DNA from 3 places in the Bradyrhizobium sp. USDA 4506 genome. Region 3 is predicted to be linked to each of the others. Evidence: predicted binding sites of a transcription regulator. Region 3 holds the regulator's gene; each other region holds the start of a gene.

Evidence for each region. Region 3 encodes HrcA, which represses chaperone genes, less so after heat shock. Its sites were predicted from a motif close to GTTAGCACTCNCNNNNNGNGAGTGCTAAC; they were not measured.
Region 1: ACVIHF_RS11900 (co-chaperone GroES) is a predicted target of HrcA. The motif match lies at 1,804-1,832, and genes of this name have one in related genera.
Region 2: groES (co-chaperone GroES) is a predicted target of HrcA. The motif match lies at 2,231-2,259, and genes of this name have one in related genera.

What each region holds. Positions count from the first base shown of each region.
Region 1 is NZ_JBSSBM010000002.1:2,094,085-2,097,849, forward strand. It holds gene ACVIHF_RS11895 (alpha/beta fold hydrolase) at 1-1,583, shown strand, start outside; gene ACVIHF_RS11900 (co-chaperone GroES) at 1,863-2,177, shown strand; gene groL (chaperonin GroEL) at 2,255-3,765, shown strand, end outside.
Region 2 is NZ_JBSSBM010000001.1:544,138-547,902, forward strand. It holds gene groL (chaperonin GroEL) at 137-1,786, opposite strand; gene groES (co-chaperone GroES) at 1,873-2,187, opposite strand; gene ACVIHF_RS02445 (hypothetical protein) at 2,565-3,536, opposite strand; gene ACVIHF_RS02450 (RidA family protein) at 3,592-3,765, opposite strand, start outside.
Region 3 is NZ_JBSSBM010000002.1:7,013,475-7,017,239, reverse strand. It holds gene ACVIHF_RS35195 (helix-turn-helix domain-containing protein) at 1-169, shown strand, start outside; gene ACVIHF_RS35190 (VOC family protein) at 238-663, shown strand; gene grpE (nucleotide exchange factor GrpE) at 712-1,317, opposite strand; gene hrcA (heat-inducible transcriptional repressor HrcA) at 1,483-2,571, opposite strand; gene rph (ribonuclease PH) at 2,742-3,455, shown strand; gene rdgB (RdgB/HAM1 family non-canonical purine NTP pyrophosphatase) at 3,467-3,765, shown strand, end outside.

The DNA of each region.
Region 1 (3,765 bases), 4.9 Mb from region 3:
TCATCGAATCGGCGATCTGGAAGACAACGGCTGGCGGCAGCGATCTCGAGCTCGCCGGACCACTTCCGCCGCCGGCCATTCCGGCGACGCTGCAGGATTCGCTCATGGCGCGTCTCGACCGCCTGGCTCCGGCACGCGAGGTAGCACAGATCGCCGCCTGCATCGGTCGGGAGTTCGATGAGGACGTCGTCAGGGCGGTCGCCGGATATCCCGAGGCGCAGCTGGCGGCGGCGCTTGGTCAGCTCTGCCAGGCGGGACTCATCCAACGACGTGGGACGCCGCCCCATCATACGTACAGCTTCAAGCACGCGCTTGTCTGCGACGCGGCCTACGCCACCTTGCTCAAATCGTCCCGTCAGCAGCTGCATGCGCGCGTCGCACAAGCGATCGAGCGGTTGCGGCCAGAGATCGCGGTGGGCCAGCCCGAGATCGTCGCCCATCATTTTATTGAAGGCGCACTGCCCGACCAGGGGGCAATTTATCTGATGGCCGCCGGTCGGCTGGCAAAGGCGCGGCATGCTGTCAAAGAAGCTGTATCCCAACTTGAAACGTGCCTGCAGCTTACGACCCGTCCTCGAGGGGATGCAGCGCCGCCCGCCCGGCGCATCGAGCACGAGTGCCTCCTGATGCTCGGTGACTTGGCCGGCGTCGACGACGACCTTGATGGAGCGAACGCCTACTACGAGCGCGCCATGGCGCTTGGCGAGACCGACGCTGACCGCGACCGCGCGCGCAAGTGCATTCATCGTGCCAAGTACGCAGTACGGGAGGGTGCACGCCTCGTCTTCTACGAGCACGGCAGCGGCGAGCCGACCGTCGTTTTCATAAATCCGATCGTATACGGGCTTGCGACCTTTGAGCCGATTCTCGAGCAGCTTTGCCAGGAATTCCGTGTCATCACGGTCGACTGCCGCGGTGCCGGACGATCCGACCCTCTCGTGCGTCCTTACTCAACCCTCCAACACATGGAGGACCTCCGCGCGATCATCCACGCGGCCGCCGCCGCCCCAATCATCGGCATTGGCATCTCGCGCGGCTCAAACCTGCTCATCCAGCTTACTCATAGGCACCCGGAACTCGTCGGAAAGATCGTGACGGTGGGCACGCCGATGATTGGAACGCTGCCGAACGGGCGTCCGGTTTTTAACCCGGATTACACAGCGCTTCGTCAGGACGCCTATGCGCGGGGCGCCGTTGAGGAACTAGTTCGCTTGCAAACACGGTATGTCTACAGCGAGCCAGATACCGACGAGCTACGGCGGATGGCCTCCGAGCGCATGTGCAGGTTGCCGATTGAGACGATCCTTAGCTTCTACGATCCGGACCCAGGCATGGACATCGCGCCGCTGCTCGAATCGATCGCCGTCCCAACCCTCGTTACCCACGGCCGGGAAGACCGGCTCGTCACATGCGATGCCAGCGTATTCATCGCGTCTCGCATTGCCGGCGCGCAGCTCTATCTCTTCGACGGCAGGGGACACAACCCGATGTTCTCGGCTACGGACGAGTTTTGCGATGTGCTTCGCAATTTCATTCGGACAGGACGCGCGGAAAGAACGTTTCGAGGATCGGCGGCGGCGTGAACCAAGTCTCAAACAACTGCCTGGCCGCGCAGAGCATGAGCGGCGCCCGAATACCCGAACGTCACTGACGCGCAGCGAATGTCTCAATTGGGACTTGGCGGGGAGGGCAGCTGTTGGCGCAAAGCGGTCATTCTGCCGGACCCACACGTCTTTGAACGGCGAACAGGCGACATGGGTTGAAGCCCTTGCGCCCAAGTGTCACTGGCCTATGTGAGGAGCGGCGAGCACTCGCTCATTGCGACTGCCAGCCCAGCACTACAAGAAGCAAAGGAGGATCGCATGAAATTCCGTCCGCTTCACGACCGCGTCGTGGTCAAGCGCATCGAGGCCGGACAGAAGACCGCAGGCGGCATCATCATTCCCGACACTGCCAAGGAAAAGCCCTCCCAGGGCGAAGTCATCGCCGTTGGCCCGGGTGGCCGCGACGAGAGCGGCAAGCTGATTCCGATTGATATCCAGGTCGGCGACCGCGTGCTGTTCGGCAAGTGGTCGGGCACTGAAGTCAAGATCGACGGCCAGGAGCTGTTGATCTTGAAGGAGAGCGACATCATGGGCGTTGTTACCGACGTCGCCGGCTCCAAGAAGGCGGCCTGACGCCGACCGCCGCTGACGCTCACCCCTGCGCTGCCTCGGCAAGGTGAGAGACGAATTTCAATTCTGGGAGGAAAAATATGTCAGCTAAAGAAGTCAAATTAGGCGTCGATGCCCGCGACCGCATGTTGCGCGGTGTCGACATCCTCGCCAATGCGGTGAAGGTCACTCTCGGTCCGAAGGGCCGCAACGTCGTCCTCGACAAGTCGTTCGGCGCGCCCCGCATCACCAAGGACGGCGTTGCCGTCGCCAAGGAGATCGAACTCGAGGACAAGTTCGAGAACATGGGCGCGCAGATGGTGCGGGAGGTGGCGTCGAAGGCGGCGGATGTTGCCGGCGACGGCACCACCACCGCGACCGTGCTGGCCGCCGCGATCGTGCGTGAAGGCGCCAAATCGGTTGCCGCCGGCATGAACCCGATGGATCTGAAGCGCGGTATCGATCTCGCGGTCGAGGCCGTTGTTGCGGATCTGGAAAAGAACTCGAAGAAGGTTACCTCGAACGAGGAGATCGCCCAGGTCGGCACCATTTCGGCCAACGGCGATGCCGAAGTCGGGAAGTTCCTTGCGGACGCCATGAAGAAGGTCGGCAATGAGGGCGTGATCACGGTCGAGGAAGCCAAGTCGCTCGAGACCGAGCTCGACGTCGTCGAGGGCATGCAGTTCGACCGCGGCTACATCTCGCCCTATTTCGTCACCAACGCCGACAAGATGCGCGCTGAAATGGAAGACGCCTACATCCTGATCAACGAGAAGAAGCTCTCCTCGCTGAACGAGCTGCTGCCGCTGCTCGAGGCCGTGGTGCAGAGCGGAAAGCCGCTGGTCATCGTCGCTGAAGACGTCGAAGGCGAGGCACTCGCTACCCTCGTCGTCAACCGCCTGCGTGGCGGCCTGAAGGTCGCGGCCGTGAAGGCCCCGGGCTTCGGCGATCGCCGCAAGGCCATGCTGCAGGACATCGCGATCCTGACCGGCGGCCAGGCCATCTCGGAAGACCTCGGCATCAAGCTCGAGAACGTGACGCTCAACATGCTCGGCCGCGCTAGGAGGGTGATGATCGACAAGGAGAACACCACGATCGTCAACGGCGCCGGCAAGAAGGCCGACATCGACGCCCGCGTTGCCCAGATCAAGGCGCAGATCGAGGAGACCACCTCGGACTACGACCGTGAGAAGCTGCAGGAGCGTCTCGCCAAGCTCGCAGGCGGCGTCGCGGTGATCCGCGTCGGCGGCGCGACCGAGGTCGAGGTGAAGGAGCGCAAGGATCGCGTGGATGACGCGATGCATGCGACCCGTGCGGCCGTCGAGGAAGGCATCGTTCCGGGCGGCGGCGTCGCCCTGCTCCGTGCCTCCGTGCATCTCAAGGGCATCCGGACCAAGAACGACGACCAGAAGACCGGCGTCGAGATCGTGCGCAAGGCGCTGTCGTCTCCCGCTCGCCAGATCGCGATCAATGCCGGCGAGGATGGCTCCGTCATCGTCGGCAAGATCCTCGAGAAGGATCAATATTCGTTCGGCTTCGACAGCCAGACCGGCGAGTACGGCAATCTCGTCACCAAGGGCATCATCGACCCGACCAAGGTAGTTCGCGTCGC
Region 2 (3,765 bases), on a different contig from region 3:
CACCGGCTCACAGCTCGCTACCGATCGACAGGCAAAAGCGGGCCAATAGCCAAAGACACCTTGTCAACACCAGCGAGTGCAAGAACCTCAGCACGACGGCTGAGGTTCTGCATGTCTTTTAGAGAGGCTGGATCAATCAGAAGTCCATTCCACCCATGCCGCCCATGCCACCGCCCGGAGGCATTGCAGGCCCGGCAGCCGGCTTCTTCGGCAACTCGGCGACCATGGCCTCGGTGGTGATCAAAAGAGCTGCCACGGAGGACGCGTTCTGGACTGCGGCTCGCACGACCTTTGTGGGGTCGATGATGCCCTTGGAGACCAGGTTGCTGTACTCGCCCGTCTGCGCATCGAAGCCGTAAGAGTACTGATCCTTCTCCAGGACTTTGCCAACCACGACCGAGCCGTCTTCACCGGCGTTGATCGCGATCTGCCGAGCCGGCCAGGACAGCGCCTTGCGCACGATCTCGACGCCGGTCTTCTGGTCGTCGTTTTTGGTGCGCAGGCCTTTGAGCGCTTCGGTGGCTCGGAGCAAGGCGACGCCGCCGCCCGGCAGGATGCCTTCCTCGACAGCCGCACGGGTCGCATGCATCGCGTCATCCACGCGATCCTTGCGTTCCTTCACCTCGACCTCGGTCGCGCCGCCGACGCGGATCACCGCGACGCCGCCCGCGAGCTTGGCGAGACGCTCCTGCAACTTCTCACGGTCGTAGTCCGAGGTGGTCTCCTCGATCTGCGCCTTGATCTGGCTCACGCGCGCCTCGATGTCGGCCTTCTTGCCGGCGCCGTTGACGATCGTGGTGTTCTCCTTGTCGATCATCACCTTCTTGGCGCGACCGAGCATGTTGAGCGTGACGTTCTCGAGCTTGATGCCGAGATCTTCCGAGATCGCCTGGCCGCCGGTCAGGATCGCGATGTCCTGCAGCATGGCCTTGCGGCGATCGCCGAAGCCCGGAGCCTTGACGGCCGCGACCTTCAGGCCGCCGCGCAGGCGGTTGACGACGAGGGTGGCGAGCGCTTCGCCTTCGACGTCTTCAGCAACGATCACCAGCGGCTTGCCGCTCTGCACCACGGCCTCGAGCAGCGGCAGCAGCTCGTTCAGCGAGGAGAGCTTCTTCTCGTTGATGAGGATGTAGGCGTCGTCCATCTCAACGCGCATCTTGTCGGCGTTGGTGACGAAGTAGGGCGAGATGTAGCCGCGGTCGAACTGCATGCCCTCGACGACGTCGAGTTCGGTCTCGAGCGACTTGGCTTCCTCGACCGTGATCACGCCCTCGTTGCCGACCTTCTTCATGGCGTCGGCGAGGAACTTGCCGATCTCGGCATCGCCGTTGGCCGAAATGGTGCCGACCTGGGCGATCTCCTCGTTCGAGGTGACCTTCTTCGAGTTCTTCTGGAGGTCGGCCACGACGGCTTCGACCGCGAGGTCGATACCGCGCTTCAGATCCATCGGGTTCATGCCGGCGGCGACCGACTTGGCGCCCTCGCGGACGATCGCAGCCGCAAGCACGGTCGCCGTGGTGGTGCCGTCGCCGGCCGCGTCAGCGGACTTGGAGGCGACTTCGCGCACCATCTGGGCGCCCATGTTCTCGAACTTGTCGTCGAGCTCGATCTCCTTGGCGACGGTGACGCCGTCCTTGGTGATGCGGGGCGCGCCGAACGACTTGTCGAGCACCACGTTGCGGCCCTTCGGACCGAGGGTGACCTTCACCGCGTTGGCAAGGATGTCGACACCGCGCAGCATGCGGTCGCGTGCGTCCACGCCGAATTTGACTTCTTTGGCTGACATAGTTGATTTCCCTGAGTTTCGTTTTTTCTCACCCTTGGCGGGCGCCCGGCAGGCGCTCCTCAGGGGTGAGCGGTGCGAGCGGTGGATTAGGCGGCCTTCTTGCTGGAAGACACGTTGGTGAGAACGCCCATGATGTCGCTCTCCTTCATGATCAAGAGCTCCTGGCCGTCGATCTTGACCTCGGTGCCCGACCACTTGCCAAACAGCACGCGGTCGCCGACCTGGACGTCGATCGGAATCAGCTTGCCGGTCTCATCGCGGCCGCCCGGCCCAACGGCGATGACTTCGCCTTGCGAGGGCTTTTCCTTGGCTGTGTCGGGAATGATGATACCGCCAGCGGTCTTCTCTTCAGCGTCGATGCGCCTGACCACGACGCGGTCGTGAAGCGGACGGAAATTCATACGGACCTCCTAAACATCTGCATGAGTTGACAATTTCTGGATTGCTAGCAATCCTCGCCCGCGAGTGCCAACGCGGGCGCAGCTGAAATAGGACAGTGTTTTTCTGGAGCAAGGGTCTGTAGCAGAAAAATTGGACTTGGCCGTTCCGATCTGAAGCAAACTCTGTCAGCGCCAGGCGGCTCCCATTGGCGTCGCCTAATCAGAAGGTTTCGACTCGGTCGGACACGCCCAATTATCGACGTTGAACGCAGTCCTGAGCCGACGCAGTTTGCGGTCAAGCAGTTCGCGCTCCGGCCCGTGTGGCGTATTCGCAAGGCGGGCCTCGATGCGCGCCAGTTCGGTGGCAATCAATTCTTTGAAGGGCAGCGCTCTCGTTGTCACGTCGGTGCACGGTGCTTTGGTGCGTTTGGCAAGCGATAGGTGAAAGGGTTGCAAGCTGCCGCAAAACCGAGCCCGAGCACCAGCGGGTCCTTTGCGCGATATGTCAATTCATAGAGGAAGCCCGGCCTGAATCCCGCAGGATAACAGATCTGCGTGTCGCTGGTCGCGGGCTCGCCGGACCCGCAGGCACCGAACGCCCACTCGGTGTTCGGGATCGGAGTCCGCGGCTCGAATTCATGCCGGCGGACAGTGAGCCGAGGCAGAAAACCATCAGGGAGCGAAGTGCGGTTCGCGAGACTGACAGTAGGATAAGGGTGAGTGGCCAGCTTTGTGAACCAACCACTCGACAGGTCTAGCGTCGTTGTTGCCGCTGGCGGAACGATCAGTGGACTGGTCGTCAGTTCACTTCGCACAAGACCCGTGATCGATGATTGATCCGGATTACGGGCAATCGGCACGTGCATGGTCAGCCGATCGCTTCCGGGCGCCACGTCGGCTTGCCAACCGAACCAGACGATAACGTACCCCTGCCGTTGCAGGAAGCCGTCCCCTGCACTGGCGAGGTTGTTGTTGGCGGTGGTTTCGAACGGCATGTCCACGTTGAACAGGGAGAGGCCACCCTTGTTGCCGCGGTTGACGATATTGAAGAACAGCACGCCGTTGCTCTTGCCAAGGTCGGCTGGCCTTAGAATGTCGATGTCCGTGACATACTCGACCATGCCCCGCTGATTGCGTGGCGCCAGGTTGATATCCTGGATGATTACGTTGCTCTCGGCCGTCGGATCAACCTCCCCGTAAGCGTTGCCGACCACTCTCTCATAGGAACCAACCTTGCCAAAGCTTTGACCGGCAAAAGCGGCCTCGATCTTGGTTATCTCGATGCGCGTAATGCGAGCCTCGGCGCTTTGTGCCGCCATGAGAAATCCGGTCAAGCATGTCGACGCAGCGATTGTCGTCAACGCCCGCATTAGAATCTCCTTCGGCAAGAGCATTGTGTGTAACTGATTGCGACCAGCGACAAGGCTACTCTACCTCGAGAACCCATCCTGCTTCGACTGGATCGATCTCAAGGATCATTTCCACTTCGACCGGGGCATTGTTAGGAAGTGCCGCCACGCCCAACGAGGAGCGAGCGTGCTTACCAACCGATGCGCCGAATACCTCGACCATCAGGTCGGAAAATCCATTGACCACCTT
Region 3 (3,765 bases):
CGCGCTCGGCTGGGCGGGGATCGCGGCGGAAAGCGGCTATGCCGACCAGGCCCATCTCGCTCGCGAGTTCGTCGAATTCGCGGGCGAACCGCCAACCGCCTGGGCGCGCCGCCAGGCCTTGACCGACCGCCGGCTGGTTCACGCCGGCGATGGGCTGGCGGACTGGTAACAAACCTTCAAGCCGACGCCGCGTTGCCTCGTGCAGGATGGCGCCGTCAGCCAAGGAGGTGAGCGACCATGACGCACGACATCGAACCGCCCCGCATCTACCCGACCCTGCGCTGCAAGGACGCCGAGGCGATGACCAATTGGCTCACGACGGTGCTTGGGTTCACCGAACACGTCGTCTACCGCGATGGCGGCGTGATCCATCACGCCGAGCTCGCCTATGGTTCCTCGATGCTGATGCTGGGCCAGAGCCGCGACGACGCATATGGCAGGCTGGTCGGCAACCTCGACAACCGCCGCACCGACTCGATCTATATCGCCGTCGACGATCCCGACGCGCTGCACGCGAAGGTCAAGGCTGCCGGAGCGAAGATCGAGATGGAACTGCGAAACACGGATTATGGCAGCCGCGACTTCGCCTGCCGCGATCCGGAAGGAAATCTCTGGAGCTTCGGCACCTATTGGCCGAAGGCCCGCGAGAAGTCGCGACCGTGAGCCCGCGCAATCCGCGAGCTCACAGACGGGTGTCCGGGATCGGACGGATCAGGCGGTGATGTCGGCGGTCGGGGCGGCCTTGGCGCCGCCCTTGGAGACGCCGACCAGCGCCGGACGCAGGATGCGCTCGCCGATCATGTAACCGGCCTGCACGACCTGCACCACGGTGCCCGACGGCACCGACGGATCAGGCACCTCGAACATCGCCTGCTGGAAGTTCGGATCGAACTTCTCGCCGATCGGGTCGAACTTCTTGACGCCGTTCTTCTCCAGCGCGTTGAGCAGCGAACGTTCGGTCAGCTCGACGCCTTCGATCAGCGCCTTCAGGCCAGGATCCGCGGCTTCCTTGGTCTCGGCCGGCACCGCATCGAGCGCGCGCTGCAGGTTGTCGGCGATATCGAGCACGTCGCGGGCAAAGCCGGTGATGCCGTAGGTCTTGGCGTCGGCGACCTCGCGGCGGGTGCGCTGGCGGAGATTCTCCATCTCGGCCAGCGTGCGCAGCGTCCGGTCGCGCGCCTCGGCGAGTTCCTTGGTCAGCGCCTCCGCCGATCCGGCCTCGGGCTCGTCAGGCATGATGTAGGGTTTCGAGACCACGGGCTCACCCGTCGGCGCCGAATTCTCGGTGTTGTCATTGGCCCGGTTCGGATCGGTCATGGCTTGCCTTCTCGAAAACTCGCGTCGGTTCAAATCTTGGGGATTGCTTGCCGGGATATCGTGCTTTGGGCGGCGAAAATCAAGCGCAACATACCGGTCTCGGGAACTGGGATCTCCGGCTTGGGTGAAGAAAACCCGTCAAATGAAAGCGAAATCGCCCTCCGGTCAGCCGCCCAGCATCTTGCTGACGATGCGCGCGGCATAATCGACGGTCGGGATCACCCGCGCATAGTTCAGCCGCGTCGGTCCGATCACGCCGAGAACGCCCACGATCCGCCCCTGGGCGTCGCCGTAGGGCGCGATGATGGTGGAGGAACCCGACAGCGAGAACAGCTTGTTCTCCGAGCCGATGAAGATCCGCACGCCCTCGCCGCGTTCGGCGCGGCCGAGCAGATCGATCACGCCGCGCTTGGTTTCGAGATCGTCGAACAGCGATTTGATGCGCTCGAGATCGTCGAGCGCATGCAGGTCCTCGAGCAGATTGGCGTGACCGCGCACGATCAGCTGGCGGTCCTCGTTCTCGCCGCCGGACCAGCTCGCAATGCCCGCCGCGACCACCTTTTGCGTGAGCTGATCGAGCTCGGCGCGGTTTTGCGTCAGTGCCGTCTCGAGCTCGAGCCGCGCTTCGGCCAGCGTCCGGCCGCGAATCCGCGCATTGAGGAAGTTGGTCGCCTCGGTCAGGGCCGAGGATGGAACACCCGGCGGCAGTGCCAGGACGCGGTTTTCGACCTGGCCGTCTTCGCCGACCAGCACGACCAGCGCCTTCTCCGGCTCCAGCCGGACGAACTCGATATGCTTCAGCCGCGCATTCGACTTTTGCGTCAGCACCACCGCCGCGGCGCGGGTCAGTCCCGACAGCCGCGTCAAGGCTTCGCCGAGCGCGGCCTCGACGGATTGCGCGCGGCCGACGGCAGCAAGCTGGGTCTGGATCGACTGACGCTCGGCCTCGGTGAGGTCGCCGACCTGCATCAGCGCGTCGACGAAGAAGCGCAGCCCGAGTTCGGTCGGCAACCGGCCGGCGGAGGTGTGCGGCGCATAGATCAGGCCGAGTTGCTCGAGATCCGACATCACATTGCGGACCGAGGCCGGCGACAGCGGTAATGCGATCAGGCGCGAAATGTTGCGCGAACCGACCGGCTCGCCGGTCGCGAGATAGCTTTCGACGATTTGACGAAAAATGTCGCGCGAACGCTCGTTGAGCTGGGCGAGCCCGGCATGCGGCGCGATCAGGCCAATCGGATCGTGGTGAGTCACACTCCAGTCCCTCACAATTACTGCATAATTTGTCGATCCGGGAGGCCGATGACAAGCATGCATTCGGCCCCCTCGTACCGGACCCTACCGGGGCCGAAAACCCTTGCCGCTGCCCCTTCCCGCTCCTACAAGCACGGCCAGCCAATTTTCTCGGATTTCTGGAGGATTTCATGCGGCCAAGCCGCCGTGCACCCGATGAACTGCGTCCCGTGTCGCTGGAACGCGGCGTCGTCAAATATGCCGAGGGTTCCTGCATGGTGAAGTTCGGCGACACCCATGTGCTGGTGACCGCCACGCTGGAAGAGCGATTGCCGCCGTGGCTGAAGGGCCAGGGCCGCGGCTGGGTCACCGCAGAATACGGCATGCTGCCGCGTGCCACCCTGGAACGCACCCGCCGCGAGGCTTCGGCCGGCAAGCAGGGCGGCCGGACGGTCGAGATCCAGCGGCTGATCGGCCGCTCGCTGCGCGCGGCCGTCGATCTGGAGGCGCTCGGCGAGCGCCAGATCACGGTCGATTGCGACGTCATCCAGGCCGACGGCGGCACCCGCACCGCCTCGATCACCGGTGCCTGGGTGGCGCTGGCCGACTGCATCAACTGGATGAAGACCCGCAACATGCTGAAGACCAACGTGTTGCGCGACAATGTGGCGGCGATCTCCTGCGGCATCTACCAGGGCACGCCGGTGCTCGATCTCGACTATGCCGAGGATTCCGAAGCCGACACCGACGCCAATTTCGTCATGACCGGGGACGGCCGGATCATCGAGGTGCAGGGCACCGCCGAGAAGACGCCGTTCTCGGAAGGTGAATTCCTGGCGCTGATGGCGCTGGCGCGCAAAGGTGTCGCGCGTCTGGTCGACTTGCAAAAGATCGCGGTGGCGTAGTCAGATTGGTCATGCACCGCCGAATCACCGGAAGGCTCGTCATCGCCACCCATAATCCCGGCAAGCTTGCCGAGATGCGGGAACTGCTGGCGCCGCACGGCGTCGAGGTGGTGTCGGCCGGCGAGCTTGACCTCGCCGAGCCCGAGGAGACCGGCGACAATTTTCGCGCCAACGCGGCGATCAAGGCGATCGCGGCCGCGAAGGCGACCGGACTGCCAGCCTTCGCCGACGATTCCGGCCTCGTGGTCGACGCGCTCGACGGCGCGCCCGGGATCTACTCGGCGCGCTGGGCCGGCGAGGGCAAGGACTT